2 regions of the Streptomyces sp. CB03238 genome follow, and region 2 is predicted to be linked to the other one. Evidence: riboswitches for the same ligand, from Rfam matches in the RefSeq annotation. Region 2 holds a riboswitch; the other holds the start of a gene.
The links. Region 2 has a riboswitch for glycine ahead of gcvP (aminomethyl-transferring glycine dehydrogenase). Riboswitches for the same ligand answer to the same signal wherever they lie in the genome.
Positions count from the first base shown of each region.

Region 1: linked by a shared signal. The riboswitch ahead of gcvT (glycine cleavage system aminomethyltransferase GcvT) and the one ahead of gcvP (aminomethyl-transferring glycine dehydrogenase) in region 2 are both predicted to bind glycine.

Region 1 covers NZ_NBCN01000025.1:16,448-32,116, reverse strand. The annotation lists gene BKD26_RS32400 (ABC transporter substrate-binding protein) at 1-1,507, opposite strand, end outside; gene BKD26_RS32395 (ABC transporter permease) at 1,593-2,591, opposite strand; gene BKD26_RS32390 (enhanced serine sensitivity protein SseB C-terminal domain-containing protein) at 2,919-3,734, opposite strand; gene BKD26_RS32385 (enhanced serine sensitivity protein SseB) at 3,771-4,511, opposite strand; gene BKD26_RS32380 (AAA family ATPase) at 4,585-5,256, opposite strand; glycine riboswitch at 5,429-5,521, shown strand; gene gcvT (glycine cleavage system aminomethyltransferase GcvT) at 5,677-6,792, shown strand; gene gcvH (glycine cleavage system protein GcvH) at 6,851-7,228, shown strand; gene glyA (serine hydroxymethyltransferase) at 7,241-8,500, shown strand; gene BKD26_RS32360 (L-serine ammonia-lyase) at 8,664-10,034, shown strand; gene bla (class A beta-lactamase) at 10,087-11,079, shown strand; gene BKD26_RS32350 (CopD family protein) at 11,072-11,968, opposite strand; gene BKD26_RS32345 (EF-hand domain-containing protein) at 12,031-12,246, opposite strand; gene BKD26_RS32340 (GNAT family N-acetyltransferase) at 12,340-12,978, shown strand; gene BKD26_RS32335 (ADP-ribosyltransferase) at 12,995-13,633, opposite strand; gene BKD26_RS32330 (YncE family protein) at 13,743-14,933, opposite strand; gene BKD26_RS32320 (ATP-binding protein) at 15,334-15,669, opposite strand, start outside.
Region 2 covers NZ_NBCN01000003.1:481,160-496,828, forward strand. The annotation lists gene BKD26_RS07230 (glutamate-cysteine ligase family protein) at 1-1,043, opposite strand, end outside; gene BKD26_RS07235 (hypothetical protein) at 1,556-2,149, shown strand; gene BKD26_RS07240 (DUF5999 family protein) at 2,401-2,607, shown strand; gene gcvP (aminomethyl-transferring glycine dehydrogenase) at 2,680-5,568, opposite strand; glycine riboswitch at 5,748-5,847, opposite strand; gene BKD26_RS07250 (PRC-barrel domain-containing protein) at 5,962-6,327, shown strand; gene BKD26_RS07255 (DNA polymerase IV) at 6,255-8,138, opposite strand; gene BKD26_RS07260 (MerR family transcriptional regulator) at 8,199-8,936, opposite strand; gene BKD26_RS07265 (bifunctional nuclease family protein) at 9,164-9,637, opposite strand; gene BKD26_RS07270 (MerR family transcriptional regulator) at 9,691-10,434, opposite strand; gene BKD26_RS41980 (FHA domain-containing protein) at 10,452-10,982, opposite strand; gene BKD26_RS07280 (DUF881 domain-containing protein) at 11,560-12,330, opposite strand; gene BKD26_RS07285 (small basic family protein) at 12,336-12,668, opposite strand; gene BKD26_RS07290 (DUF881 domain-containing protein) at 12,665-13,594, opposite strand; gene BKD26_RS07295 (mannose-1-phosphate guanyltransferase) at 13,698-15,669, opposite strand, start outside.

The DNA.
Region 1 (15,669 bases), on a different contig from region 2:
GGTTGGTGTTGCCGGACTGGCCGATGGCCTTGCCGTGCACGATCTGCTTCAGGTAGCCGTAGCCGGTCGGCCAGTCGGCGCCCCACTGCATCATGATCAGGCCGATGTTCTCCTTCTTGGTGAAGGACGGGACACCGGCGTAGTCGGTGAAGTACTTGCTGCCCGGGTACTGCTTGATCTTGGCGTCGATGCCGACCTTCTTCAGCGACGCGACGACGGCGGTGGCGGCGTCGATCTCGGTCTGACGCTCACTGCGGGCGGAGATGAAGGTGGAGATCTTCTCCTGGCCGCACGCCTTCAGGTGCTGCTTGGCCTTGGCGATGTCGCCCTTGTGGCCCTCAGTGGGGTACAGGTCGAACTTCTGGTGGCCGGGCAGGTCGTTCGGCATCACCGTGGTGGCGATCTCACCGCGGATCGGTCCGCCCATCGAGGTCTGCACGGAGACCTTGTCGATGGCGTACTGCACGGCCTTGCGGCACTCGACGTTGTCGAACGGCTTCACCTTGGTGTTGATCGCCATGTAGGCGAGCCGGCCGCCGAGCGCGTTGTCGGTGTTGGCCTTCAGGTCCTCCTTGGCGAGGATCTGCGCCTGCGTCTGGGCGTCGACGCCGCCGCCCTTGAGGTCGGCGATGATCTCGCCGGCCATCAGGTCCTTGTCGATGGTCGACTGGTTGACCTTCAGGTTCAGGACGATCTTGTCCGGGTACTGCTTGCGCAGCGGGTCGGTCTTGGCGTCCCAGTGCTCGTTGCGGACGAGGACGACCTGCTTGCCGTCCTGGTAGGTCTCGAACTTGTACGAGCCCGAGGAGAGGATGGACTTGGTGTAGTCCGCGCCCTTGTCCTTGGCCTTCGGCACCGGGGCGGTCTGCGGGGCGCTGACCAGGTAGTCGAAGTCCGCGAACGGTTCCTTCAGCTTGAAGACGATCGTGTGGTCGTCCGGCGTCTGGATGGACGAGAGGCCCTTGTCGCTCTTGTCCTTGTAGGGGCCCTTGTACGTGTCGCCGTCGGCCATCAGCGTCTGGAAGTAGTTGGGGCCGTTGGAGAGCACGTCACGCGCGAAGTTCGAGCGCTCGACGGCGTACTTGACGTCCTTGGCCGTGACCGGCGTGCCGTCGCTGTACTTGACGCCCGGACGGATCTTGTACGTCCAGGTCTTGCCGCCGTCGCTGGGGACACCGAGGCCCGCGGCGAGGTCGGGGACCAGCTCGTTGCCCTTCTCGCCGGGGCCCGGCTTGAAGGTCGTCAGCGGGCGCGCGTACAGCCGGCTGAAGTTGTAGATGAAGGAGTAGTACGTGTCGCCCGGGTCGAACGACTCGGGGGCGTCGGCCATCGCGTAGGTGACCGTACCGCCCTTCGCGTCCGAGGCGTTGACGACACCGGTCGTCGCCGCGTTCGCCTTGGCATTGCCCTTCACGCCGTCCTTGCCGTCGTCCGCCTTGCTGCAGCCCGCGAGGAGCAGGCTGGCACTGCTGACGACCGCGAGAGCGGCCACTGCTGACCTTCGCATTTTCGTCGAACTCCCCTTTGTTTTCGGAAATTGTCGGTACGGTCCCGGCCCGCTGGTGCGGCCGCCGTGGATGACGTGGCAGACGTCAGCGGCTGCGCGGGTCGAGAGCGTCCCGAAGGCCATCACCGAGCAGGTTGAAGGCCAGTACGGTGATGAAGATCGCGAGGCCGGGGACGAGCATGAACTGCGGATCGACTTCGAAGAAGGTGACCGCCTCCCTCAGCATGCCGCCCCATGAGGCCTGCGGTGGCTGGATCCCGACGCCGAGGAAGCTGAGCGATGCCTCGAAGATGATGTTGGTCGGAATGAGCAGTGTCGCGTAGACGGTGATCGGCCCCACGAGGTTCGGCAGCAGCTCGCGGAAGAGGATGTACGGGCCCTTGGCCCCCATCCCGCGCGAGGCGTCGATGAACTCGCGTTCCCGCAGGGCCAGGGTCTGGCCGCGCACGATACGGGCCATGTAGGGCCAGTTGAAGAACCCGATGACGAAGATGAGCACGCTGATGTGCAGGGGCAGGCCCTCCAGGCCGAAGGCACCGCCCTGCAGGGTCGCCGAGATGGCGATGGCGAACAGCAGCAGCGGGAAGGCGAGGAACGTGTCCATGAGCCGGCTGATGAAGGTGTCCACGCGCCCGCCGTAGTACCCGGCGATCAGGCCGAGCATCACGCCGATGACGTTGGACAGGATCGTCGCGCCGAAGGCGACGACCAGCGAGACCCAGGAGCCCTCCAGGATGCGGGCGAGGATGTCGCGGCCGAACTTCGGGTCGACGCCCAGCGGGTGGTCCCAGCTCATCCCGCCGAACCCGCCCTTGGGCAGCGAGGTGTTGGGATCGACCAGGTCCTGCTGGAAGGCGTTCGGGTCGAGGCCCAGCAGCGACTGGAGCGGCCGGGAGAGCACGGCGATCAGGATGAGCAGGATGACGACCACGCCGCCGGTCACGGCCAGTTTGTCCCGCTTGAAGCGGGCCCAGGCGATCTGACCGAGTGAACGGCCTTCGATCTGCTCGGACTTGACGCCTTCAAGTACGGCCTCAGGCGCCGCCTCGGCCTGTGATCCGGTGGTCTCAATGGGTGCGGTCATCGTCCCTCGTGCTCGCCGTGCCGACGGTCGCCGACAGTGCTCGACAGGCCGCCCGGGTCTGCGGTGCGGTCCGTTCAGGGAGTGCGCGAGTGCGCTGCACGCATGTACGACGCCCCCTGGTTGGGGGGAGTCTTCAATGGGTTCACGATCACCCGCCAGACCTCACGGGGAATGTTTGCGCAACCGTGATGCGGGTCGTGGGCTTCCGTTATCCGGACGAGGTGATCGTCTCAGCGGACCAACTCGGCCGCTATTCCACCGAAACGGACAGTGGGCGCGCCGCCCGGTACGCGGGCGGACGCGTCGGCCGGTAGGCCGGCGGACGCGTCAGCCGCGGGGCGGGTAGCCGTACCCCGTACCGGGCACGACGGGCGCGGTGGCGTGGGCCTCGCGGTCGTAGAAGGGGCGCGCGTTGGCCCGCAGCCACATCGTCACCGGGTCGTACTCGTCCGACATCGCCACCGTGGACACGGGCAGGCCGTCGGGGACGGCGGCGATGGACTGCTGCATCATGGCGCGCACCGCGTCGACGGACGCCTGGCCGGTGTCGTACAGGTCCAGGCCGATCGCCAGGTACGGGGTGCCGAGGGCCGGCTGGACCCAGGCGCGGCGCAGCGAGCGGACGGCGGGGGTGCGGTGGGCGTTCTGGGTGAGCAGGGCGTAGAACTGCGGGATCTGGATGCCCGGTTCGGACAGCTTCAGCGGTCCGGCGGGCATCCGGTCCAGGCCGGTGGCGATCCGGCGCAGGTCGGGCCACGGGATGCCGACGCCGCCGCCGGGGGCGTGCGGGTTGAGCCAGATGCCCCAGCGGTCGGGGTAGAGGGCGCGGGCGATGTCCCGGCCGCCGATGATCTCGTGGGCGCGGTTCCAGCCGGAGGCGGCGAGCTCCTGGGCGGAGGTGACGCACGGGGCGTACCCGAGGCCGTCGACCTCCATGTTCCCGTACTGGGCGTCGGGCGAGCCGGCCTGGCCGTGCCAGAGGAGCATCCACAGCCGGCCGTCGGCGAGGGCGTGCAGGAGCGCCTCGTACGTGTCGTAGCGTCCGGGCGTGACCTGGCTCAGCAGGTGCTCGACCTGCCCGGCCGCCGCTCCGGCCGCGTGCCCGGCCGACGCTCCGGCCGCCGCGGTGCCTGACGCGCTCACCCTGGGTCCCGCCCCTCTTCCGTCCACCGGACCAGCTTATGCGTGCCCGCGCTGGTAGAAGGGCCGTACCTTCTCCAGCATCCAGTCGCCCACCGGGTCCTGCGCGACGTCGAGCAGGACCAGGTTGACCGGCCACGGCACCTGGACGCGGCCCAGCGCCCGGCCGAGGGCGTCCATCGGTACGTTACGGTCGGCGCCCTCCCAGGAGGAGAGCTGCACGCCGACGAAAAGGACCGGGCTGTCGCCCTCGATGCTGGCGAGGCAGCGGCGGGCCGTCAGGACGGTACTGGTGGCGTCGAACTCGGCGGCCGCGGCGGACAGGAAGTCGACCGGGTCCTCCTGCCAGTCCGGCTCGAACAGCCGCACCCGGGCGCCGCTCGCGGGCCCGTCCAGCGGGGTGCGGCCGGTGCGGCACAGCTCGGCGACGGCGGGCGGTGGCAGCGGGGCGCCGACGGCCCCGCCGGGGTTCACGGCGATGCCGAGCTGCGGCGGCAGGCCGCGCGCGAACTCGACGGCCGGGGCGACGGTGTACGCCATGTGGGCGCCGACGCAGTGGGTGAACTGCTGCTCGGAGCTGAAGACCGGGACGTACGCCTGCCCGTCGATCTCCAGGGTGGGCAGGTCCAGGTTCGGGCTGTCGGGGCCGCCGCCGTTGGGGAGCGGCACCCAGACGTGGCTGCGGCCCAGGACCTCGACGAGGCGGCCTCCGGCCGCGGGGTTGCCGAGGGAGGCGGCGAGCACCTCTTCGAGCTCGTTGCCCGGCCATGCAGTGTCCACTGGTGCTTCTGGTCCTTCCCGCGCGTGCCTGTCGCTGCCCGGAGCACCCTAACGCGGTCCGCCGTACGGCGGATCAGCCGAACGAGATCCGGGTCAGCGCGGACGCCGCCGGCCGGTCCAGCAGGACGGCGGACGCGCATCCGCGCGGCACCACGCCCCGCTCCGCGTCCCGCACCAGCCGGCCCACCGCCCGGCGGTGCCGCCCGAAGGCGTACCCGGACACGCCGCGTCCCCGCTCGCGCTGCCCCTCGCGGGCCGTGCCGGGCGTGACGTCCAGCAGGAGGAGGTGCAAGGCCTGCCCCCGGCGTGCGGCCTCGCGGGCCAGCCAGCGCCGCACCCAGGCCTGCGTACCGCAGTCGTGGACGACGACGCTCTCGCCGGAGCGCAGCGCCCGCCGCAGCCCCGCGTAGTGCGCGAACCGGACGAGGGGCCGGTAGACGGCGTACGGCAGGAAGCCGGGCACCCGGCGCTCCCACCGCTCCCGGGCGTTCTGCGAGTCGATGCCGCGCCCCTGGGCGGTCCGGGCGATCAGCGTGGACTTGCCGCTGCCGGGCAGGCCCGAGACGACCACCAGGTCACCGGCCGCGAAGGTCAGCGCCCGGGGGACGCGCCCGCCGCGGTCCCTGAGGTCGCGCACGACCGGCAGGGCGGCCGCGCCCGCCGCGGCCCGGCCCCGCGCGGGCAGGCCCGGCTGCCCGGGCACTCCCGTGGTCGTCGCGTACGCCCCGGTCCGCTGCAACGTCATCGCTACTCCCCCTGCTAGGGCCCTGGCGGTCCCTGGGTCGGCTTGTCCCGACCCTTGCCCAAGAAGTGTAAAGAAAGGGTAATAAGGCACAAGCGATTTGCCGACGAGACCCCGCGTGCAATGATGTGCGCGCCGACGCACACACGTGCGCCACAACCGCATACCGGCCGCTTGAATCCGCGCGGGAGAGTTCCGGGTCACACCCGGGCGCCGAAGGAGCAAGTTCCTCCCTTGAATCTCTCAGGCCCCGTACCGCGTGGATGAGGCAGATCTGAAAAGCGGGCCGCCCCGGCGGCTCCACCCAAGGTGCAAGCCGAGGACCGTCCCCGTACGGTCACGGTGAACCTCTCAGGTTCCGATGACAGATGGGGAGGATCGTCTTCGAGCCATGCCCGTCCTGGGACCTGGGAGCCACATCCAATGAGCACTGCCCCCCGCCTGACCGCCCTCGATGCCGTGCATCGGGCGCTCGGCGCGACCATGACCGACTTCGCCGGCTGGGACATGCCGCTGCGGTACGGGAGCGAGCGCGACGAGCACAACGCCGTCCGCACGAAGGCCGGACTCTTCGACCTCTCTCACATGGGTGAGATCACCGTCACCGGACCGCAGGCCGCGGACCTCCTGGACTTCGCGCTCGTCGGCAACATCGGCAGCGTCGGTGTCGGCCGCGCCCGCTACACGATGATCTGCCAGGAGGACGGCGGCATCCTCGACGACCTGATCGTGTACCGGCTCCAGGAGCAGGAGTACATGGTCGTCGCCAACGCCTCCAACGCCCAGATCGTGCTCGACGCCCTCACCGAGCGGGCCGCCGGCTTCGACGCCGCCGTACGCGACGACCGCGACGCGTACGCGCTGCTCGCCGTCCAGGGCCCGGAGTCCCCCGGCATCCTGAAGTCGCTGACCGACGCCGACCTGGACGGGCTGAAGTACTACGCGGGCCTGCCCGGCACCGTCGCGGGCGTCCCCGCGCTGATCGCCCGCACCGGCTACACGGGTGAGGACGGCTTCGAGCTGTTCGTCGAGCCGCAGCACGCCGAGAAGCTGTGGCAGGCGCTGACCGAGGCGGGCGCCCCGGTCGGGCTGATCCCGTGCGGGCTGTCCTGCCGCGACACGCTGCGCCTGGAGGCGGGCATGCCGCTGTACGGGCATGAGCTGACGACGTCCCTGACCCCGTTCGACGCGGGTCTGGGCCGGGTGGTCAAGTTCGAGAAGGAGGGCGACTTCGTCGGCCGCGAGGCCCTGGCCGCCGCCGCCGAGCGCGCCCAGATCGCCCCGCCGCGCAAGCTCGTCGGCCTGATCGCCCAGGGCCGCCGGGTCCCGCGCGCCGGGATGGCCGTGGTCGCCGGCGGCACCGTGATCGGCGAGGTCACCTCGGGCGCCCCGTCGCCGACGCTGGGCAGGCCGATCGCCATGGCGTACGTGGACGCGGCGCACGCCGCGCCGGGCACCGAGGGGGTCGGGGTCGACATCCGCGGTACCCATGAGCCGTACGAGGTCGTGGCGCTGCCCTTCTACAAGCGCCAGAAGTGACCACCCGCACCACTCCCCCGTTCACCAGCACTCCCCCGCGTACAGGAGAATTCCCGTCATGAGCAACCCCCAGCAGCTTCGCTACAGCAAGGAGCACGAGTGGCTGTCGGCCGCCGAGGACGGCGTGTCGACGGTCGGCATCACGGAGCACGCGGCGAACGCCCTCGGCGACGTCGTGTACGTGCAGCTCCCGGCGGTCGGCGACACGGTGACCGCGGGCGAGACCTGCGGTGAGCTGGAGTCGACCAAGTCCGTGAGCGACCTGTACTCCCCGGTGACCGGTGAGGTCGTCGAGGCGAACCAGGACGTCGTCGACGACCCGTCGCTGGTGAACACCGCCCCGTTCGAGGGCGGCTGGCTGTTCAAGGTACGCGTCGCGGAGGAGCCGAAGGAGCTGCTCTCCGCCGACGAGTACACCGAGTTCTCCGGCAGCTAAGGACCCTCCCCGATGTCGCTTCTGAACACCCCTCTCCACGAGCTGGACCCGGACGTCGCCGCCGCCGTCGACGCCGAGCTCCACCGTCAGCAGTCCACCCTCGAAATGATCGCCTCGGAGAACTTCGCTCCGGTCGCGGTCATGGAGGCCCAGGGCTCCGTTCTGACCAACAAGTACGCCGAGGGCTACCCCGGCCGCCGCTACTACGGCGGCTGCGAGCACGTCGATGTCGTCGAGCAGATCGCCATCGACCGCATCAAGGCGCTCTTCGGCGCCGAGCACGCCAACGTCCAGCCGCACTCGGGTGCCCAGGCCAACGCGGCCGCGATGTTCGCGCTGCTCAAGCCGGGCGACACGATCATGGGTCTGAACCTCGCCCACGGCGGGCACCTGACCCACGGCATGAAGATCAACTTCTCGGGCAAGCTCTACAACGTCGTCGCCTACCACGTCGACGACGCGACCGGCCAGGTCGACATGGCCGAGGTCGAGAAGCTGGCCAAGGAGCACAAGCCGAAGCTGATCGTCGCCGGCTGGTCCGCCTACCCCCGCCAGCTGGACTTCGCCGCCTTCCGCCGCGTCGCGGACGAGGTCGGCGCGTACCTGATGGTCGACATGGCCCACTTCGCGGGCCTGGTCGCCGCCGGTCTGCACCCCAACCCGGTGCCGCACGCCCACGTGGTCACCACCACGACCCACAAGACGCTGGGCGGCCCGCGCGGTGGCGTGATCCTGTCGACGGCCGAGCTCGCCAAGAAGATCAACTCGGCGGTCTTCCCCGGTCAGCAGGGCGGGCCGCTGGAGCACGTGATCGCCGCCAAGGCGGTCTCCTTCAAGGTCGCGGCGAGCGAGGAGTTCAAGGAGCGCCAGCAGCGCACCCTGGACGGCGCCCGCATCCTGGCCGAGCGCCTGGTCCAGCCGGACGTCACCGAGCACGGCGTGTCGGTCCTGACCGGCGGCACCGACGTGCACCTGGTCCTGGTCGACCTGCGCAACAGCGAGCTGGACGGCCAGCAGGCCGAGGACCGGCTCCACGAGGTCGGCATCACCGTCAACCGCAACGCGATCCCGAACGACCCGCGGCCCCCGATGGTCACCTCGGGCCTGCGGATCGGCACCCCGGCCCTGGCCACCCGTGGCTTCCAGGCCGAGGACTTCACCGAGGTCGCCGACATCATCGCCGAGGCGCTGAAGCCGTCGTACGACGCGGACGCGCTCAGGGCCCGGGTGACGGCTCTCGCCGCGAAGCACCCGCTTTACCCTGGTCTGTAATCTCCGTAGAGGTTACGTACGTAACAGACCGACATGCGGGGCACCGCGCACACTGGACCAGTGAGTGCGGTGCCCCGTGTCTTGCCCCGCTTTCCGCCCCACCCCGCGTTGTCCCTGCACCACCCCGGCAGACAGCGACGTCTTCCACCCAAGGAGTCTCCCCGTGGCCATCTCGGTCTTCGACCTGTTCTCGATCGGCATCGGCCCGTCCAGCTCCCACACGGTCGGCCCCATGCGCGCCGCCCGGATGTTCGCCCGCCGTCTGAAGAACGAGGGCCTGCTGGCCCCGACCGCCTCCATACGGGCCGAGCTGTACGGCTCGCTGGGCGCGACCGGCCACGGCCACGGCACGCCCAAGGCCGTCCTCCTCGGCCTGGAGGGCGACTCCCCCCGCACGGTCGACGTCGAAACCGCCGACGAGCAGGTCGAGCGGATCAAGAGCACGGGGCGCATCAACCTGCTGGGCGCGCACGAGATCGGCTTCGACTTCGACGAGGACCTGGTCCTGCACCGCCGCAAGGCGCTGCCGTACCACGCCAACGGCATGACGCTGTGGGCGTACGACGGCGAGGGCGCCACCCTGCTGGAGAAGACGTACTACTCGGTGGGCGGCGGGTTCGTCGTCGACGAGGCCGCGGTCCAGGGCGATAACCCGATCGTCCCCGACGACACCGTACTGAAGTACCCCTTCCGCACCGGTGACGAGCTGCTGCGCCTGACCAAGGAGACCGGCCTGTCGATCTCCGCGCTGATGCTGGAGAACGAGAAGGCCTGGCGCACCGAGGAAGAGATCCGCGAGGGTCTGCTCGAGATCTGGCGGGTCATGCAGGCGTGCGTGTCGCGCGGCATGTCCCGCGAGGGCATCCTGCCGGGCGGCCTGAAGGTCCGCCGCCGCGCCGCCAACACCGCGCGCAAGCTGCGCTCCGAGGGCGACCCGCTGGCCCTCTCCATGGAGTGGATCACGCTGTACGCGATGGCCGTGAACGAGGAGAACGCCGCCGGCGGCCGCGTCGTCACCGCCCCGACGAACGGCGCCGCCGGCATCATCCCGGCGGTCCTGCACTACTACATGAACTTCGTCCCCGGCGCCGACGAGGAGGGCGTGGTCCGCTTCCTGCTGGCCGCCGGCGCGATCGGCATGCTCTTCAAGGAGAACGCCTCCATCTCCGGCGCCGAGGTCGGCTGCCAGGGCGAGGTCGGCTCGGCCTGCTCCATGGCGGCGGGCGCGCTCGCCGAGGTGCTGGGCGGCAGCCCGGAGCAGGTGGAGAACGCCGCCGAGATCGGTATGGAGCACAACCTGGGCCTGACCTGCGACCCGGTCGGCGGCCTGGTCCAGATCCCGTGTATCGAGCGCAACGGCATGGCGGCGGTCAAGGCGGTCACGGCGGCGCGGATGGCGATGCGCGGCGACGGCAGCCACAAGGTCTCCCTGGACAAGGTCATCAAGACCATGAAGGAGACGGGCGCCGACATGAGTGTCAAGTACAAGGAGACGGCGCGCGGCGGCCTGGCGGTCAACATCATCGAGTGCTGACACGCCGCCGGAACGTTTCCTTCCGGTGACGCGCCCGTGATGGGCTCGGCCCATGACCGACAACGAGATCTCGACGATACGAGGCCGGGCGGCCCGCCGCACCCTTCTCACGGCTGCCGCGGGGGCGGCCGCGCTGCTGGCGACCGGCGCGGCGGCCGGCCCTTCCGCCGCTACCCCGCCTGCCGCACCTCGCGCCGGTGCCGGGCCCCGCGGTGCCGGGCCGCGCGGTGCCGCGCCTCGCGGTGCCGCCCGGCGCGCGGCCGCCATCGGGCAGCTGAGGGCGCTGGAGCGGCGGCACGGGGCCCGGCTGGGCGCGGTCGCCCGCAACACGGTCACCGGCGCGACGGTGCTGTACCGGGCGGACGAGCGCTTCCCCATGTGCTCGACGTTCAAGACCCTGGCCGCGGCGGCCGTACTCCGGGACCTCGACCGGCACGGCGAGGTGCTCGCCAAGCGCGTCCGGTACACCAGGGACGACCTCGTGGAGAACTCCGACAAGGCGGAGGAGTACCTGGCCACGGGCATGACCGTCGCGGAGCTGTGCTGGGCCGCCATCTGTTTCAGCGACAACACGGCGGCCAACCTGCTCCTGCGCGAACTCGGCGGCCCCGCCGCCGTCACCCGTTTCTGCCGGTCCCTGGGGGACGGCGTGACCCGGCTCGACCGCTGGGAACCCCAGCTGAACACCGCCGAGCCCTGGCGCGTCGAGGACACCACCACCCCGGCCGCCATCGCCGGGACCTACGAACGGCTGGTGCTCGGCACCGCGCTCAACCGGCCCGACCGCGAGCGGCTGACCGGCTGGCTGCTGGCCAACACCACCAGCACGTACCGGTTCCGCGCCGGGCTGCCGGCGGACTGGCGCCTGGCCGACAAGACAGGCGGCGGCGCGTACGGGACGAACAACGACGTCGGTGTCGCCTGGACGCCCGACGGCGCCCCGGTCGTCCTCGCCGTCCTGACGACCAAGCCGGAGCAGGACGCCCCGGCGGACAACCCGCTCGTCCGCGACACGGCCTCCGTACTGGCCGCGGCGGTCACCTGAGGAGCGCCGAGCGCAGGCTGAGCCAGTGGGGGTCGGGCACCACGGTCAGGACCGCCGAGACCAGTACGACCCCCGCCAGCGCGGCCACTTCGGCGCGGGCCGGGCGGGTCGCGTCCCCGCCGCGGCGCAGGCGGCGGCGCGCGGCCAGTGCCAGGGCGCTCGCCACCGCCACCAGCGCCAGCTTGGCGATCAGGACCCTGCCGTACGCCGTCGAGAACACCACGTCGGCCGGGAGGCGGCGCAGCGTCGAGCAGGTGCCGGTGGCGGCGAGCGCCACGTACAGCCATCCGGCGAGGCGCGCGTACCGCACGAGCACCTCCCGCGCCGCGCCGCCGCGCAGCCGCGTCGTCCGCAGCGCGTACAGCAGCCCGCCCACCCACAGGGAGGCGGCCGTCAGGTGGACGACCGTGAGGGCGGTGCCCCACTCCGGGGTGTACGGCTCGGGGTGCGCGCGCATCGCCTCCGCGCCGATCACCAGGGCCAGCGGGCCGGTCGCCCAGCCGGGGCGGCGCAGCGCGACGCAACCGGCCGCCAGGGCGAAGCCGTTGGCCATGGCCAGCAGCAGCCCGCCGTCCCGCGTCCCGTACGTGGCGGTGAGGTCGAGGTCGCTGACCTCGGCCAGCAGCACGATCTGCCCGGCCGCCGCGGCCGCCCCGCCGAGCGCGGTCCACAGGGCCCAGGAGCGGGGCGTGGGGCCGGTTCCGGTGAGCCGGGCACCGGCCAGTTCGCCGAGGTGCAGGGCGAGGGCGGTGAAGACGGCGGCACGCAGCACGGTGGTGGTGCCGGGCGCGGGGATGTGCAGCTCGCCGGTGCCGCGCGCGGCGATCCCGGCGCCGAGCAGCGCCACGGTCACGGCCGACGCCCCCGCCACCGCCACGAGCGCGCCGATGGCGAGCGCGGCACGCGTACGGCGCCGCCCGGTGGCCCGGACGGCGCCGTTGGTCGGTGTGGTCACGCCTTGTTGAGGTGCGCCCAGAACTCGTCGAAGGTGAGCTGCCCGTCGCCGTTGCCGTCCTGCGCGTTGATCACGGCCTGGGCCACGGTCTCGGTGACGTTGAAGTCGCCCAGCTGCGCCATGACGCTCTTGTACTCGGCGGCCGAGATGCGCCCGTCCCCGTTCACGTCGTACCGCTCGAACGCCTTGCGCGCCGCCTCGATGTCCGCCACTGGTCCACCCCTTCTTGGTGCATAACTGACGCCGGTCAGATTATCGGCAGGGGCTGTGGAGGGAGTTCGGGGGCCATGGTCCACCATGGGGGCATGAGCGATGAGGTGGCGCGGGTCCTGGCAGCCGCCGCCCAGGGAGTCTTCCCGCCGGCGGACGGCACGGTCACGGTGGTCGCGCAGCCGAACGAGCGCGACGCCGGGGTGCTGGCCTTCACCGCGCACTCGGTGGTCTTCACGGACGAGGACCCCGACTGGGTGCGGGCCGAGCTGGCGGCCACGTCGAGCGACGCGCTGGCCGCCGCGATGAACCCGGTGTTCCTCGCCCGGATGACGGCCCGTTGTGGCCGGCACATGAACACCATCGACCTGCTGACAGTCGCCGACGCGCTGCCCGGCCCGCCGCCCGTCGCGCTGCGCGAGATCGACGACCCGGAGCACCCGCGGGTCGCCCGGGCGGTGAAGTTCCGTGACGGCGTACGGGTCTGGGCGGCCGACGGCGGCATGGTCGTCCTCGGGCGGGGCGTCGCGGGCCGCTGGGAGGCGGCCGTCGAGGTCGACGAGGACGCCAGGGGCCGCGGGCTGGGCCGGGACCTGGCGGTCGCGGCCCGCCACCTGGTGCCCGGACCGGCGGTGTGGGCCCAGCAGTCCCCGGGCAACGCCCGCAGCGTCCGCACCTTCCAGGCGGCGGGCTACCGCCCGGTCGGCTCGGAGGCGCTGTTCATCGCGGGCTGAGCCCCCGGCGGGCCGGTCAGCGGCGCCAGGGCTCGTAGTACGGGTTGTCCTCGCACTCCGTCATGATCTCGATCTTCTTCACCAGGTCGACCGGACAGACGCCGACGATGTGCTTGCGGGCGATCCCACCGGGGAAGGCGACCTCCTCCTGGTCGGCGTACTTGTGCGTGTCGCCGATGGTCTTGTTGACCTCCACGCCCTTCGGGGCGTCCACGTAGTAGTTGAAGCCGCTCTTCCACTTCTTGTAGAGGTCGTGGTCGTATGTCGTCGAGACGTACGGCGAGGGCTGGTTGACCAGGACGTACTTCTCGATGTCGTACTGGCCGTCCAGCGGCGCCTTCGGGTGGAAGCCCTGCTCGAAGATCACCGCCGGCGGGCGGTTGTCGGCACGGTAGAGCTGCTTGCAGTCCTTGCGCCAGGCGGGGGCCGGGGTGATGCGGTCCGGGTCGACCCGGCGGTCCGCCGCCGGGTACAGGCGGTCCTCGACGACCGGGCAGCTCGCCGCCGCCTTGGAGGCGAAGGCCGGGGCGGCGGCGGGAGCGGCGGCACGGGCCCCGGCGGCCGGGGCGGCCTCGGTGGACGCGGCGGGTACGAGGAGGGCGGCGACGGACACGGCGAGCGCGGCGGCGCGGCGCCGCAGGCGAGAAGTGATCATGGCGAGGAGAATGGCCGCCGCACCCCGCCACGCCATGGATCTTCACCCGATCGACGGCGCGTCGGGCGACGTGCCGGGCGACGTGCCGGGCGGCCGTCAGGTCCGCGGGTCAGCGGAAGACGCCGGTGTGGCCGAGCGAGTACCGGCCGGGCTGCGGGTAGACGGCCAGGCCGTGCGGGCCGCCGCCGACCGGGATGCGGGCCAGCTGCCTGCCGGTCGTGGTGTCGATGGCGTACACCTCGGAGTCGTACCGCCCGGACAGCCACAGCACCTTGCCGTCGGCCGACACCCCGCCCATGTCCGGTGAACCGCCGTCCGGCAGCCACCACTTCTTGGTCAGCTCGCCGCGCGCGAAGTCGAAGACGGAGATGGAGCCCTCGCCGCGGTTGGGGATGTACATCTCCTTGGAGTCGCGCGAGACGTACAGGCCGTGCGCTCCCTTGCCGGTGGGCAGGAGCCTGGGGGTGGCGAAGGAGTCGCCGTCCAGGACCCACACGCCGTGCGCCATCATGTCGGCGACGTAGAAGGTCCTGCCGTCCGGCGAGACCTTCACGTCCTGCGGCATGGCGCCCTGGAAGGGCAGCTTCTGCTGGGCGACGACCTTCATCCGCTCGGTGTCGACCTTGAGCAGTTCACCGGAGAACTCGCAGCTGACGATGAAGTACCGGCCGTCGGCGGAGAAGTCGGCGTGGTTGACGCCGTAACAGGTGACCGGCTCGGTGTGGCGCCGTTCCATGGTGTGCGGGTCACGGAAGACCAGCTCGCGGTCGAGGGAGGCCATGACGATCGCGTACTTGCCGTGGGGCGTGAAGTACAGGTTGTAGGGGTCGTGGACGTCGACGTCCTTGCCCCGGGTGCCGGTGGCCGGGTCGATGGGGGTGAGCGTGTGGCCCCGGTTGTTGTTGACCCAGAGCGTCTTGAGGTCCCAGGACGGCACGACGTGCTGCGGCTGGACGCCGACCGGGATGGTCTCGATGACCTTGTACGTCTTGGGGTCGATGACCGAGACGGTGTTGGAGAGCGTGTTGGGGACGTACACGCGGGACGGGAAGCCCTTGACCACCGGGGACAGCCGGCCGGGCCGGTCGGCCGCGTAGATGTCCTTGGGGTCGAGGACGGGCGGCATGCCCGGCAGGCCCGCCGGGGCGGCCTTCTTCGGTACGGAGACGGGGACGGCGGCCTGGCTGCCGTGCGCCTCGGGCCGGTCACCGCCGCTGCCGCAGCCCGGGAGCACGGCCGCCGCGGCGAGCAGCGCGGTGGCCGCCAGGAGGCTCTTCGGTCGGTTCGTCAGGTGCGGCATCGTCACGCGCCCCATTAAGGGCGGCGGGGCCCTCGACGCGCTCCCCTACCGAGTCCGCCGGCCCCGGCTCCCATGGAGCCGGGGCCGATGAATCACCCACCGTGCCTCATATTTATTCATGCTTTATGAGGCTCGTGGCCCATCTCACCTGCGATTCATTTATCGGCTGACCCGATTTGCTGATTTCGCCCGGTTTGGTCTTTTGGTGGCAAGGCCGCCCCTCTGCCATAGTCGTGACACACGACCCCCATTGACCCGGGCCAGGTCGTCTCCGCGTCCGTGGATACACCCCCACGTCCACGGCGCTCCCATGGAAGCCCCCGCGGCGCCTCACCACGGCCGCCAGGGGGCTTCCGTGCGTTCCGGGCACCCCCGGGGCGTCCCGGGGCGCGTAACGGCGTCAGCGGTCGGAGACGCGCATCTCGAACCAGGTGGTCTTGCCGCGCGGCAGCAGGTCCACACCCCACCGGTCGGAGAGCTTGTCGACGAGGAAGAGCCCCCGTCCACTGGTGTCCATCTCCTGCACCGGCATCAGACAGGGAAGCCCGCGCGAGGGGTCGCGCACCTCGATACGGATCCACCCGCGGCGGCGCAGCATCCGCAGGCCGAAGACCCGCGCCCCGGTGTGCCGGACGGCGTTGCCGACGAGCTCGGAGACGAGCAGGATCGCGTGCTCGGCGATCTGCGGGGTCAGCCCCCACTGGCGGAGCACCACGCACTGGGTGAGCCGGCGGGC
Region 2 (15,669 bases):
AGCACGTCGTCGACGGTCGGCCCGGCCGGCAGCACCCGGTTCTCCACGCGCAGGTGCGGAACACCGTCCATGACCCCGTACACCGGCCGGTTCCAGCGGTAGACCGTGCCGTTGTGCAGGACGAGTTCCTGGAGGGACGGTACGCCGCCCTCGTCGAGGACCCGCAGCGGCTCCTCCTCGTCGCAGATCGGCAGCAGGGCGGGGAAGTACCGGACGTTCTCCTCGAACAGTTCGTACGCCGAGGTGACCCATCGCTCCCCGAACCAGGTGCGCGGCCGCACGCCCTGCGCCTGGAGCTCGGGCGGCCGGGTGTCGGTGGCCTGCGTGAACAGAGGCGGGCGGGACTCGCGCCACAGCTCGCGGCCGAAGAGGAAGGGCGCGTTGGCGCCCACCGCGATCTGTACGGCGGCGATGGCCTGCGCCGCGTTCCACACGTCGGCGAAGCGCTCGGGCGTGACCTGGAGGTGCAGCTGTACGGAGGTGCACGCCGCCTCCGGCACGATGGAGCTCGCCGTGCAGCTGAGCCGCTCGACGCCGTCGATGTCGAGGGTGAAGTCCTCGCCCCGCGCGGCGACTATCTCGTCGTTGAGCAGTCTGTAACGGTCGACGTCCGAGAGGTTCCCGGACACCAGATCGTCCTGCGAGAGTGTCGGAAGAATTCCGATCATCACAATGCCGGCGTCGACCTCCTGCGCCTTGCGGTGCGCGTACGCCAGGCCCGTCCGCAGCTCCTCGGCGAGCTGGTCGAAGACGCGTCCGCCGAGCCGGTGCGGGGCAATGTTCACTTCGAGATTGAACATTCCGAGTTCGGTCTGGAAATCCCGGCTCGCGATGCGCTCCAGCACCTCGGCATTCATCATCCGCGGCATGCCGTCCGGGCCCGCCAGATTCAGCTCGATCTCCAGCCCCACGAGATTCCGCGGCCGGTCGAACCTCTTGTCGGCAAGGAGTCGCTCCAGTCCCGTCAGGCACTCCCGGAGTTTCCTGCGGTACCTCTGCCGATCGGACAGGTCGAAGCCGCCTGCCGCGATCTTCTCCCCCATCGAAGCGTCCCTCCTCGAGTGGGCGGCGCGCGGCATCGTCCGCTCGCGTCACGGACGATAATGCCCAGCCGGACTGATCTGTAACGCCCACACGAGCGGCGCCTGAACGGTAGGCTGGTTACGTTGTTTGCCGGGCACATTCCGGAGGCATGAGGCCGCGCGCAGTTACCGTCGGTCTCCACCCGCCGCGACGGGGCGGGACGGCACCTCGAGCCGGTCGAAACAGCGGCGGCATTCGGCCTACCGCATGCCGGACAACGCCGCAGGCAGCGGCTCCGCCCGCGTGGGAAATCCACAGAAACTCCGCAAATTAAAGACCGGATTCGGTCTTGCCGGTAATATCGCCGACGGCTAGCGGAAACATTGCGTGAACACGTGTCGTATAAACTCCGCGAACGAGGCAGAGAGTCGCGCCCGGCCCCGGCCCATCGGCCCCCTCTGACCCCAAGCTGACACTGCCGTCCGCACCTTCCCTCGCATCACCCTGTCTCTTGACTGAGAGGCGACCCACCATGCCGCTCCACGTCTCCCCCGCCCCCGCGCCTGCGCTGCGCAGTGTCCTCGCGGCGCTCGGTTCCCCCGCCGTCCGCGAGGCCCACACGCCCGCTCTCCGGTCCGTCCAGGGACCGCTGAGCCCCGAACTCCCGCTTCCCGTCCACGTACTGGACGTGCGCGACCAGGTCGTTCCGCCCGCCGGCGCACCGCGTACCCGACTGGCCGGCTGGCGGTTCCTGATCCGCGGCGGCGACCGCCCCGTCGCCGCCGCGGACACCATCCTCACGCCGGACGGATGGGCGTTCTCGCACTTCTTCGAGGGCCCCTATCTCGCCTCGACGGAGCGTGCCGTACGCCAGGCCGAGGCCATGGCGACCGGCCACCAGCCACGCCTGCTGTCCGTACCGGAGCTGTACATGCTGACCCTGTGGCTGCACGAGGACGCGGAGGCCGATCCGGCCGCCGGCGCCCCGGCCCCCGCGGACCTGCTGATCCCGCTGGCCCCCGCGCCCCCCGGAATCGCCGCGCACCTGCCGTACCGGGTCGCCGACCTGCTGCCCGTGCTGACACTGCGGCTGGTGCCGCCACCGCTGCTGGAGTCAACGGCGTGATGACTCACCCGGTCCGATCGGACTAGCCCGGTGCGGCCATCGCGAACCACCCGAAGGGACGGTGCGGTTGAGCTGAACCATCCAGGCGGGTGACACGTCATTGAGGAGGAGGAAGCGCTGCCGCGAAATCCCTGCGGATTGACGCCCGTGGGGCAAGACTGGGAACGGACCGACCGACACAACGGGGGGCGGCCATGAACACCGCATCGAGCCGCAGGACACACACCACACCGCAGCGAAAGAACCGACCCATGTGCCAGCACCAGCCAGCCTGTCCGACCGCCGACTCCGCCGACAGGGAGGCGGCCCGCCTGGTGGCCCACCACCCGGAACAGGGCTGGAGCCTGCTGTGCAACGGCGTCCTGATCTTCGAGGACACCGGTGAACTGCTGCCGGACGGCCAGATCATCGCGCCGCACCGGCCGCTGAGCACCTCGAAGGTCGTGACGGCCGCCTGAGGCACGGCACACCACCGCACGACGAAGGGCCGGTACGGAGTCACCTCCGTACCGGCCCTTTGTTCACGCCCGTCAGTTGTCGTACTCGTCCAGCGGCGGGCAGGAGCAGACCAGGTTGCGGTCGCCGAACGCCCCGTCGATGCGGCGCACCGGCGGCCAGTACTTGTCCGTGGCCGAGACACCGGCCGGGAAGACCGCCTCCTCACGGCTGTACGCGTGCGTCCACTCGCCGCCGCCCAGCGCGGCCGCCGTGTGCGGGGCGTTGCGCAGCGGGTTGTCGTCCGCGGGCCACTCACCCGACGCGACCTTCTCGATCTCTCCACGAATCGCGATCATCGTGTCGCAGAACCGGTCGAGTTCGGTCAGGTCCTCACTCTCGGTCGGCTCGATCATCAGCGTGCCGGCCACGGGGAAGGACATGGTCGGGGCGTGAAAGCCGTAGTCGATCAGCCGCTTGGCGATGTCGTCGACACTGACGCCGGTCGCCTTGGAGATGGGGCGCAGGTCCACGATGCACTCGTGGGCGACGAGCCCGGCCGGGCCGGTGTACAGCACCGGGTAGTGCGGCTCCAGGCGCTTGGCGATGTAGTTGGCCGCGAGGACGGCGACCTGGGTCGCGCGCTTGAGGCCCTCGCCGCCCATCAGCCGTACGTACGCCCAGGAGATCGGCAGGATGCCGGCCGAGCCCCACGGGGCGGCCGAGATCGGGCCCACGCCCGTGTCGGGGCCGGCGCTCGGCTGGAGCGGGTGGTTCGGCAGGTACGGGGCGAGGTGCTCGCGGACACCGACCGGTCCGACGCCCGGCCCGCCACCGCCGTGCGGGATGCAGAAGGTCTTGTGCAGGTTCAGGTGCGAGACGTCGCCGCCGAACTCGCCCGGCTTCGCCAGCCCGACCAGCGCGTTGAGGTTGGCGCCGTCCACGTACACCTGGCCGCCCGCCTCGTGCACCTGGGCACAGATGTCCGCGACGTGCTCCTCGAACACGCCGTGCGTGGACGGGTAGGTGATCATCAGGACGGACAGCTCGTCGCGGTACTGCTCGATCTTGGCGCGCAGGTCCTCGACGTCGATCTCGCCGTCGTCGGCGGTCTTGACGACCACGACCTTCATCCCGGCCATCACGGCGCTGGCGGCGTTGGTGCCGTGCGCGGACGACGGGATCAGACAGACGGTGCGCTGCGTGTCGCCGTTGGCGCGGTGGTACGCGCGGACGGCGAGCAGACCGGCCAGCTCGCCCTGCGAACCCGCGTTGGGCTGGATGGAGACCTTGTCGTAGCCGGTGACCTCGGCGAGGCGCTCCTCCAGCTCACGGATCAGGGTCAGGTAGCCCTGCGCCTGGTCGACCGGCGCGAAGGGGTGCATCTGCGCGAACTCCGGCCAGGTGACCGGCTCCATCTCGGTGGTCGCGTTCAGCTTCATCGTGCAGGAGCCGAGCGGGATCATGCCGCGGTCCAGCGCGTAGTCGCGGTCGGCGAGCTTGCGCAGGTAGCGCAGCATCGACGTCTCGGAGCGGTGCGCGTGGAAGACGGGGTGGGTGAGGTACGCGTCGGAGCGCAGCATCGCCTCGGGCAGCACATCGGCGGTGGCGGCGTCCAGCGCCTCGATGTCGCCGCGCACCCCGAAGGCGTCCCACACGGCGGCGATCTGGGCGCGGCCGGTGGTCTCGTCGCAGGCGACGGAGACGTGGTCCGCGTCTACGAGGCGGAGGTTGACCCCGTTCTCGCGGGCGGCGGCGACGGCCTCGGCGGCCTTGCCGGGCACGCGGACGGTCACGGTGTCGAAGAAGGTGCCGTGGACGACGTCCACGCCCCCCGCGCGCAGCCCCTCCGCGAGGATCACCGCGTACCGGTGGACGCGCCCGGCGATCTGCTTGAGCCCCTCGGGGCCGTGGTAGACGGCGTACATGCCGGCCATGACGGCGAGCAGCACCTGCGCGGTGCAGATGTTGCTGGTGGCCTTCTCGCGGCGGATGTGCTGCTCACGGGTCTGCAGCGCCAGCCGGTACGCCTTGTTGCCGTCCGCGTCGACGGAGACGCCGACGAGCCGGCCCGGCAGGCTGCGGGCGAACTTCTCGCGCACGGCCATGTAGCCGGCGTGCGGACCGCCGAAGCCCATCGGCACGCCGAACCTCTGCGTCGTACCGACCGCGATGTCCGCGCCCAGCTCGCCCGGCGAGGTGAGCAGCGTCAGCGCCAGCAGGTCGGCCGCCACCGTCACGATCGCGCCGAGCTCGTGGGCCTGGTCGATGACCGCCTTGATGTCCCGTACGGCACCGGAGGCGCCCGGGTACTGGAGCAGCACACCGAACACGCCGCGCTCGGCGACCTCGGCGGGGATGCCCTCGCTCAGGTCGGCGACGACGACCTCGACACCGGTCGGCTCGGCGCGGGTCTCGATGACGGCGATGGTCTGCGGCAGGGCGTCGGCGTCGACCAGGAAGACGCCGCCCTTGACCTTGCCGACGCGGCGGGCCAGCGACATGGCCTCGGCGGCGGCGGTGCCCTCGTCGAGCAGCGAGGCGCCGGAGGTGGGCAGACCGGTCAGGTCGGCGACCATGGTCTGGAAGTTGAGCAGCGCCTCCAGGCGGCCCTGCGAGATCTCCGGCTGGTACGGCGTGTACGCGGTGTACCAGGCGGGGTTCTCCATGACGTTGCGCAGGATGACCGGCGGCGTGAACGTGCCGTGGTAGCCGAGGCCGATCATCGGCGCGAGCACCTGGTTGCGCTCGGCGAGCGAGCGCAGCTCGGCCAGGACCTCGGCCTCGGTGCGCGCGTCGGGCAGGCCGAGCGCGGCGGCGCTCTTGATCACATCCGGTACGGCGGCGGCGGTCAGCTCGTCGAGCGACCCGTAACCGACCTGCGCGAGCATCTTGGCGCGGGCCTCGTCGTCGGGCCCGATGTGCCGCTGCTCGAAGGGGATGCCCTGCTCAAGCTCGGTGAGCGGAGTACGGTTGGCGGTCATCTGCGGAGGCCTCCTGGTCGTCACGACCTGCGAGGGGCACCACGGCGCGGGTGCCCGGACGGCCTCCCCCTCTGTCATCTCAACCTGAGAGCTTCACCGGGCGCACCTGTGTGCCGCCCGGCTTTCACCGTCGGTGAGAGCGGATGCCGTCCGACGCCCGCCCTGCTTTCCAGAGTGACCTCATCCGTGCGGTACCGGGTGCCTGAGAGATTCCGGGGAGGATTTGCTCCTTCGGCGCCTCCGAAAGGTTTCTCCGGAGGACTCTCCCGCACGGGGTCAGCGGCCGTCTGCCAGCCTACCAGCGTGGTCCACGCCCGATCCCTCGAGTGGCCGACGTCACCGATGTGCACTTTCGTAGTGTTTACAGAGCGGTTGCGACCAGTTGGAGGGACCGTGCAGACCGATATCGATCCGCGCAGCCTGATCGGCCGCAAGGCCTTCGACCGCAACGGCCACAAGATCGGCACCATCGACGAGGTCTACCTGGACGACGCGACGGGCGTCCCCGAGTGGGCCGCCGTACGAACCGGCCTGTTCAGCCGCGACGCCTTCGTCCCGCTGGAGCCCAGCGAACTGGTGGACGACGGCCTGCACATCCCGTATGACCGGGCCCTGATCAAGGACGCCCCCGACTTCGGCGTCGGCCGGCATCTCTCCCCCGAGCAGGAGCTCCAGCTCTACCACCACTACGGCCTCGCGCTCCCGCCACCCCCCTCCACGGACCGCGACTTCGGCAAGCTCGCCGGCCAGGACGACTGACCCGGCACGAGCGGCAGCGGATCGGACGGCTCCAGCTCCGGATCGTCGGCCCAGAACGTCCGCACCCGCCCCGGCGCCGAACCGGGCTCCTCGAACCGCACGGTCACGCGCCCCAGCCCGCTGCCCTGAACCCACCCGGCCCCGTACTGGGCGTGCCGCACATCCTCCCCGGCCGCCCACCGCCGCACCTCCCCACCGGGCATCCTGGCGCTGTCCGGCCCAGCACCCGCGCGCCCAGCCGTTCCACCGGCCTCACCGGCTCTGGACACCGGCCTGCCCCCGGCCGGGCCAACACGGCCCTCGCCCTCCGAGGAAGCCGCCTCCAGGACACCCGGGCCCCCGTGGTCGCCCACCCCGATCTCCGCCGCCACAACGCCACCATGAGGCCCACCGGCCCCGCCCAGTCCGCCACCCCCGCCAGCCCCTCCCGGCTCGCCGCCCGGCCGAGGGCCGCCATGGCCGCGCGAGCCGGGAGGAGCCGCCTCCGGCCGCCCGCCCGACTCACCGGCCGACGGTTCGGCCACCCCGTCGCCCTGCGGGGGCGGCGCCCCGGCAGGGCCGCCCGGCCTGGCCCGCACGTCCACCTCCGGGGATCCGACCGGCACACCGGGCCCGCCGACGGCACCGGACTCCCCCGAGACCGCGCCCCCGGCCCCACTGTGCGCGGCCAAGACCCCCGCCCCCATCGCCTCCGCCCCCGCCCGCTCCACAGCCTCCCGCTCCCCGGCCGCCCGTTCCGCCGCCGCCTGCGCGAACAGGTCCTCCTGCGTGTAGTCCGCCAGCCCCGTGACACCCACGCCAAGGAGCCGCACCCCGCCCGTGGTGTCGACCGCCTCCAGGAGCCGGGCCGCCGCCTCACGCACCACCACCGGATCGTCCGTCGGGCCGCGCAGCGTCTCGGACCGGGTCAGCGTCGAGAAGTCGTACCTCCGCACCTTCAGCACCACCGTCCGCCCCGACCGCCCCGCGCCCCGCAGCCGCTGCACGCACCGCTCGGCCAGCCGCTCCACCTCCATCCGCACCCGCACCCGGTCGTGCAGGTCCACGTCGAAGGTGTCCTCCACCGACACCGACTTGGCGTCCCGCTCCGCCACCACGGGCCGGTCGTCGTACCCCATCGCCATCCGGTACAGCGACTCCCCGTGCGCCCTCCCCAGCAGCCGTACGAGCTCGTCCTCGCCCGCCGCCGCCAGGTCCGCCACCGTCGTCATCCCGGCCCGCCGCAGATGCTCTCCGGTGGCCGGCCCCACCCCCGGCAGGATCCGCACCGACTTGGGGCCGAGGAGCTCCCGTTCCGTGCCCGGCTCGATCAGCACGAGCCCATCAGGCTTGGCCTCCTCGGACGCGATCTTCGCGAGCATCTTGGACCCGGCCAGGCCCACCGAACCGGTCAGCCCCGTGACCGCGTGAATGTCCCTGCGCAGCTGCTCACCGGCGGCCCGCGCGCCGGCGGCGTCGTGAGCCGAGCCACCCGCCTCCAGGTCCACGAAGGCCTCGTCCAGGCTCAGCGGCTCGACGAGGGGCGACAGCTCGCGCAGCAGCTCCATGACCTGTTCGCTCACGGCGCGGTAGAGCGAGAAGCGGGGCACCAGATAAGCGGCGTTCGGCGCCAGCCGCCGCGCCTGCGCCATCGGCATCGCCGAATGCACCCCGAAACGCCGGGCTTCGTACGACGCGGTGGCGACGACCCCGCGCGGCCCCAGCCCGCCGACGACCACCGGCTTTCCGCGCAGACTGGGCTTCGCCGCCTGCTCGGCGGCGGCGAAGAAGGCATCCATGTCCAGATGCAGGATCGTCGGCGCGGCTCTCACACCATCGATGCTGCCCTACGCCACTGACAATCGCCCCGCACACACATACGGAGCAGGTGGTCAGACGGCCCGGTCACGCCTCCGGCGCGCCAGCTCGTCCGACGGGTTGTGCCCGACCAGCGTCTCGCCGGTGTCGATGCGCTCCCCGTGCAGCTGCGACAGTGCCGCCTCGACGTCCCGCCACACCACGCCCACGGCGATCCCGAAGACCCCCTGGCCGCCCTGCAGCAGATCGACGACCTCGTCCGGCGACGAGCACTCGTACACCGTCGCGCCGTCGCTCATGAGCGTCATCCGCTCCAGGTCGCGAAAGCCCCGCGCCCGCAGGTGCTGGACGGCCGCGCGGATGTTCTGGAGTGCGACACCCGTGTCCAGGAAGCGCTTGACGATCTTGAGGACGACCACGTCCCGGAAGCTGTAGAGCCGCTGCGTCCCCGACCCGTACGCGGGCCGCACGCTCGGCTCGACCAGTCCGGTACGCGCCCAGTAGTCGAGCTGCCGGTAGGTGATCCCGGCGGCCGCGCACGCGGTCGGTCCGCGGTAGCCGACCGTCTCGGCAGCCGTCTCGTCCTCGTGCCCCTGCACCGCACCGACAGCCGGGCCGGCCGCCGCACCGCCACCCGGGCCGGCACTCCCAGCGGCCACACCCGAACGGACCCGGTCAGCCGCACTTCCGTTCGCCCTGTCGGACGCGTTCGTGTGCGCCGGATCGGCCGCACTCCCATGAAGCGGATACGGCCCGCTCTTCCCCAGACTTCGTCCGGGGAGGCCCCCAGTCGCACCGTCGCCGCTGCTCATCACGCCGACCCTCCGTCCTTGACCTGCCATCTCGACGGTAGGCAGTCACCCGGGGTGCGTCAACGATCGCCACACTCGGCACGCCGAGTGATAATCACCCTGAGAGTGGTTTCCCGTATCCAGAATCCGGGAATGCGTACTCGAATGGGCAGAAATCCCTCACAGCGCGCACGGCGCGTACGCGCCCCGCCCCGACGACACGAGGGCAGGCCTACGCGCCACCGGCGTCACTGGCTGCTGGTACCGAAGTCCTCGGGCGAGATCTGGTCGAGGAACTCGCGGAACTTCTCCACCTCGTCCTCCTGCTCGTCCGGGATGGCGATTCCCGCGTCGTCGAGCACCCCGTCACTCCCGTAGATCGGGGTCCCCGTGCGCAAGGCCAGCGCTATGGCGTCGGAGGGCCTGGCGCTCACCTCCACACCGCTGGCGAAGACCAGCTCCGCGTAGAAGACCCCTTCCCGCAGGTCCGTGATGCGGACTTCGGTCAGCTCCTGGCCCACGGCCTCGAGCACATCCTTGAAAAGGTCATGCGTGAGCGGCCGGGCGGGAGCCATGCCCTGCTGCGCGAAGGCGATCGCCGTCGCCTCCCCCGGACCGATCCAGATCGGGAGGTACCGGTCGCCTCCCACTTCACGCAGGAGCACGATCGGCTGGTTGGACGGCATTTCCACCCGGACACCGACAACATCGAGCTCGTTCACATTGCAACCCTAGGACGTGCCGGACCGATTTGGATAGTCGGGCTCTGTCAAGATCAGTGCAAGCGGATACCGAGGGCCGTCTGCACCAGCGCCGCGTGCAGCCGTACGGACAGTGCCGCCAGCTCCTTCGCCGTCGCCTCGGCATGGGCCCTGGTCTGCGGATTACGGTGCCGGCGCAGCGGCGCGACGACCTGCTCGACCAGTCCCGCCTCCCGCTCGGCGGCGGCTTTCACCGCCCGCAGATGCCGCGGTTCCAGACCGAATCTCCCCAGTTCCGCGACAAGTTTCGCGACCGTCACGGCCTCGGCGTCGTACCCGCCGTCCACGCCCTGCACGACGAGTCCGTACGACTCCCACTCGGCGAGCTCGTCCTCGCCGGCCCCCGCCGCGGCCAGGAGCTCCGCCCTGCCCACCCGGGCAGCGGTCGGTCGGTCCTGCGCGGCCTCCCACGGGCCGCCGTCCAGGGGGTCACGCTGGGGGGCGGCCGGCAGCTCCACCTGCTCGCCCCGCTCCACAGCGTCCAGATGTTCCCGGATCACCTTCAACGGCAGATAGTGATCCCGCTGCATCCGGAGGATGCGCGCCAGCCGCTCCACATCCCGCGGGCTGAACTTCCGGTATCCGGAAGCCGTCCGCTGCGGCTCGACGAGCCCCTCCGCCTCCAGGAACCTGATCTTGGAAATGGTGACTTCGGGAAACTCCTCGCGCAGCTGATTGAGCACCGTCCCGATGCTCACCAGCTGATCAGCCGCGCCGGCGGCGCCGTTTCCGGCACCGCCCGTCGTGGTTCGCAGCATCGGCCTCCCCTGCCGGGTCACACGCCCCGCTGGCTCGCGTAGAAGACCAGCCGGTACTTGCCGATCTGCACCTCGTCGCCGTTCGACAGCGGAACCGAGTCGATCCGCTCACGGTTGACGTAGGTGCCGTTGAGGCTGCCGACGTCGGAGACGGTGAAGCTGCCGTCGGGCGACCTGCGGAACTCCACATGGCGCCGCGACACGGTCACGTCGTCCAGGAAGATGTCACTCTGCGGGTGCCGCCCGGCCGTGGTCAGGTCACTGTCCAGCAGGAAGCGGCTGCCCGAGTTCGGACCGCGCCGCACCACCAGGAGCGCCGAACCGAGCGGCAGCGCCTCGACGGCCGCCTGCGCCTCGGGAGACAGCGACGGCAGCTGCGTCTGGCCGGTGACCTCGGAGTCGTACGCCTCGAGGCCGGAGATCGAGATCGTCGACGTCGTCTCGGACGCGCGCTCCGCGGGGGCACCCCCTCGCAGCGGCGCACCGCAGTTGGAGCAGAACCGGCTCGCCTCGGCGTTGCGGTGCCCGCACCTCGTACACACCGGCATGGACGAATCCTCCTGCCGCGGCTGGCCCGCGTGGGCGCTCGTCGCGTACGGGTCGGGCGTAAACCCTCCACCCGCACTCGAGGTTGATGGTTCCCCGAAACCTATGCGGCCGGGACCAGCAGGGTCAACAGACGCGCCCTGGCCCCCCGGAATGTCACCGCCCGGGCCCGCAACCTCGTCACGGAAGAGCGGGCGCTCGCCGCCCTGCTCCTCACTCTGGCCATGGCGCGGCGCGCGATGCCTGGCAGTGCTGCTGCCGTCCTCGCGTGCGCTCTTGCCGAACAACTTCGCAAACAACTTCACGGGCGATTCCCCTTGAACGAAACAGACCCGCCCGTGGGGCAGGACGAACCCTGAATGAACACACCTGCCGACCCGGACATCATCACAACGTCCGTATCCTCCGGACAGTTTCCATCACGCACCACGTGTGTGATGCGCCGACCCCCCGCAACCTCACGTCCTGGTACCTGTCTTCCGGTTCCCGCCATACGACCGCGCACGCCGGCCCCCGATCCCCGATCCGGCCCGCTCCCCAGAACAGGTCCTTGCCGCGTGACCCCCATGTATCCCCGCCTCACTGCGATGACGACCGAGCGTAGTCAGGCCGCTCCGCCGGTCGCAAGGCGTCCACGACGATCTTCTGCGAGCGGGTCACCGTGGCGGTGGCCTGCTCCTTCTCCAGCGTCTGCACCACGCCTCCCGGGATGTTCAGCGCCGGCTCGAGATCCTGCGGCTTCCCGATGACCTTGAAGCGGTACGGTGCCTTGATCCTCCGGCCGTCCACCTCTATGTCCCCGGCGTCACCGGAGAAGTAGGAGTCCGCGACGACCCGGACGCCATTGACCTGGATCGCTTCCGCTCCCGCCGCCCGCAGCTCCTGGATCGCGTCGAGCAGCATGTCCGACTCCACGGCCCCGGCACCGTCGTCGATGGCGAGCGTGATCCCGGGCCCCTGGGCCGCGACCGTGCCGGCCAGGATGCCCAGCTGACGCTCCTTCTCCAGCGTCTGCTTGCGTGCCTCTTCCGCCTGGTCCGAGCTGTTCTCCAGCTCCGTACGCTGGTCCTCCAGACGTGCCTTCTCGTCCTCCAGGCGCTGCGTACGGTCGTCGAGCTCGTCCAGGATGCGCACCAGGTCCTCCTGGCGCGCGCCGCGCAGGGCGCCGGTGTCACTCGTCGAGCGGACCTGGATGGCCAGGCCCAGTCCCAGCCCGAACAGCAGCACGGCCACGATGAGTTGGGCTCGCGTGACGCGCGGCGGCCACAGGCCCGCGATCAGCCGCTGCCGCCCGGTCTGCGGCTTCTGGTCCTCGGCCGGCTCCGGATTCGGTGTCTGTTCGTTGCTCATCGGCCTCACGCCCGGAACACATGCCGCCGGATGGCGGCGGCGTTGGAGAAGATCCGGATGCCGAGCACGACCACGACACCCGTGGACAGCTGTGCGCCGACGCCCAGCTTGTCGCCGAGGAACACGATCAGCGCGGCCACGACGACGTTCGACAGGAAGGAGACGACGAAGACCTTGTCGACGAAGATCCCGTCGAGCATGGCCCGCAAGCCGCCGAAGACCGCGTCCAGGGCGGCCACGACGGCGATCGGCAGATAGGGCTCGACCACCGCCGGCACCTCGGGCCGGATGAACAGTCCGACCACGACTCCCACGACGAGGCCCAGTACGGCGATCAAGATGTGCCCTTCCCTGTCTCGGCCGTGCCCTGCCCGTCACCCGTTGCGGCTCCGGCGTTGCCCGGCTGTGCTGTACGTACGATCAGGCTCGGCGCTGCCGGCAGACGCACCTCGCCCTGGTCCGAAATGCTGGTGCGGATACCGAAGTTCTCCTGCAGCACGTGCAGGTACTGCCCGTCGGCGCTGTCCTGGAACGTCGTACGCAGCTTTTTTCCGTCCCCTACCGCCAGCACCGTGTACGGCGGCACCAGCGGCTTGTTGTCGACCAGTATGGCGTCGCCCGCCGCGCGGATCGCCGACAGGGCGGTCAGGCGCTGTCCATTGATGGCGATGGCTTCCGCGCCCGCCTGCCACAGCCCGTTGACGACCCGCTGCATGTCACGGTCGCGGACCCGGCCCGTATCGGCGAAACCGCTGCTCTCCCGCGGCCCGCCGCCGCCCTCGTCGGTGTCCTTGGCGTCGTCGACGACGAGCTTGACGCCCGGTCCCCGCACCGGCGTCGCCCCCGACAGCAGCGCGACGAGCTGCCCCTGGTCCCCACCGTGCTGTTGCAGCGCCCTGCGCTGCCGCTCCCCTACCTCGGTACGCAGCGCCTCGATGTCCTTCTCCAGGCCGTCCGCCGCCGAGGTCTCCGACTCGATACGGTCGATGAGCTCCTCGCGCTCCTTCGCCACCACCGGTGCCGATATCTGCGCCTGCGCGGCACCGAGCGTGACCACGAGCGCGGCCAGTACGAGTCCGGCCGCCAGCCCCAGCTTGGCGCGCAGCGTACGGGGCAGGCCGCCGCCCTCGGCGTCCCTGCGGGCCGAGGCCTCCGCGTACCCGTCGTCGAGCGCGTGGTCCATCACATTGGTCAGCAGCGACATGGACGCGTCGGGACGCGGAGGCGGGGAGCCGGTGCTCCGAACGGGGGGCTGCTGCGACATGCCGCACATCGTCGCACGTCGGAGGGGCTACCGCCGAATGGCCCCACCGGTGTGCCGGGAGACGCCCCGCGGACGCCTCCCGGCACACGGCGCTACGCCGGCGTCAGCGGCCCGCGCTGTCCACCACGGCCGCCCACTCGTCCAGCAGCGCCGTCGCGGACGCGTCGTCCGGGCCTTCCGCCCACAGGTGCGTGACGGCCTCGGCCGGGTCGGGCAGCACCATCACCCACCGGCCGTCGGCCTCGACGACGCGTACGCCGTCGGTCGTGTCCACGTGCCGGTCACCGGCCGCCTCCACGACCCGCCGCATCACCAGGCCCTTGACGGCCCACGGCGTCGCCAGGTCCCGCTTCAGCACATGCGCACGGGGAATGCGCGCGTCGATCTGGCTGAGTGTGAGCTGCGTACGCGCCACCAGCCCGATCAGCCGCACGAACGCCGCCGTACCGTCGAAGACGCTGCTGAACTCGGGAACGATGAAGCCACCGCGGCCGTCCCCGCCGAAGATCGTCGACTCCTCACGGCCGACCCGGGTCAGGTCGTCCGGAGACGTCGTCGTCCAGTCCACCTGCGTGCCGTGGTACGCCGCGACCTGCTCGGCGATCCTCGTGGTCGTCACCGGCAGCGCCACCCGCCCGCTGCGCCGCTCGGCGGCCACCAGGTCCAGCAGCACCAGAAGCGCCCGGTCGTCCTCGATGATCCGGCCTCGCTCGTCGACGAGCGACAGCCGCTCGCCGACCGTGTCGAACCGCACCCCGAACGCCGCACGCGCCGACGCCACTATCTCGCCCAGCCGCACCAGCCCGGCCCGCCGGGATTCGGCGGACTCGGTGGGCCGCGACTCGTCCAGCCCGGGGTTGATCGTCAGCGAGTCCACCCCGAGCCGTCCGAGGAGGCTGGGCAGCACGAGCCCGGCACTTCCGTTGGACGCGTCGACGACGACCTTGAGGCCGGCGTCGGCGACACCCGTGGTGTCGACATTCCGCAGCAGGGATCCGGTGTACGAGTCGAAGACGCTGGAGGGGAAGCTCAGGTCGCCGATCTCGCCCGGGAACGCCCGCCGGTACTCCTGGCGCGCATACACCCGGTCCAGCTTCCGCTGGCCCGCCTGGGACAGGTCGGCGCCCCGTTCGTCGAAGAACATGATGTCCACCGAGTCGGGCACGCCCGGCGTCGTTCGGATCATGATGCCGCCGGCGCTTCCCCGGGCCGTCTGCTGCCGCGCGACCGGCAGCGGCACGTTCTCCAGGTCTCGTACGTCGATGGCGCTGGCCTGCAGCGCGGAGATGACCGCGCGCTTGAGCGCCCGCGCGCCTCGGGAGTGGTCACGTGCCGTGGTGACCGTGGCGCCCTTCTTGAGCGTCGTCGCATACGCCCCGGCCAGCCGTACCGCCAGCTCCGGTGTGATCTCCACGTTCAGGATCCCGGAGACACCGCGCGCCCCGAAGAGATGCGCCTGCCCCCGCGATTCCCAGATGACCGAGGTGTTGACGAACGCGCCGGCCTCGATGGTCTTGAACGGGTAGACCCGGACATTGCCCTGGACGATCGATTCTTCGCCGACGAGGCATTCGTCGCCGATGACCGCTCCGTCCTCGATCCGCGCGGCCCGCATGATGTCGGTGTTCTTGCCGATCACACAGCCGCGGAGATTGCTGTGCTGCCCGATGTAGACGTTGTCGTGAACAACCGCTTTATGCAGGAAAGCGCCGCTCTTCACGACCACGTTCGACCCGACGACAGTATGCTCGCGGATCTCCACACCGGCCTCGACCTTGGCGTAGTCGCCGATGTAGAGAGGCCCCCGAAGGACCGCGTCCGGGTGCACCTCCGCACCCTCGGCCACCCATACACCGGGGGAGATCTCGAAGCCGTCGAGTTCGACGTCGACCTTCCCCTCGAGGACGTCGGCCTGTGCCTTGACGTAGCTCTCGTGGGTGCCGACATCCTCCCAGTAGCCCTCGGCGACATAGCCGTAAATCGGCTTGCCTTCCTTCATGAGCTGCGGGAAGACGTCCCCGGACCAGTCGACCGGAACGTCCGCTTCGACGTAGTCGAAGACCTCGGGCTCCATG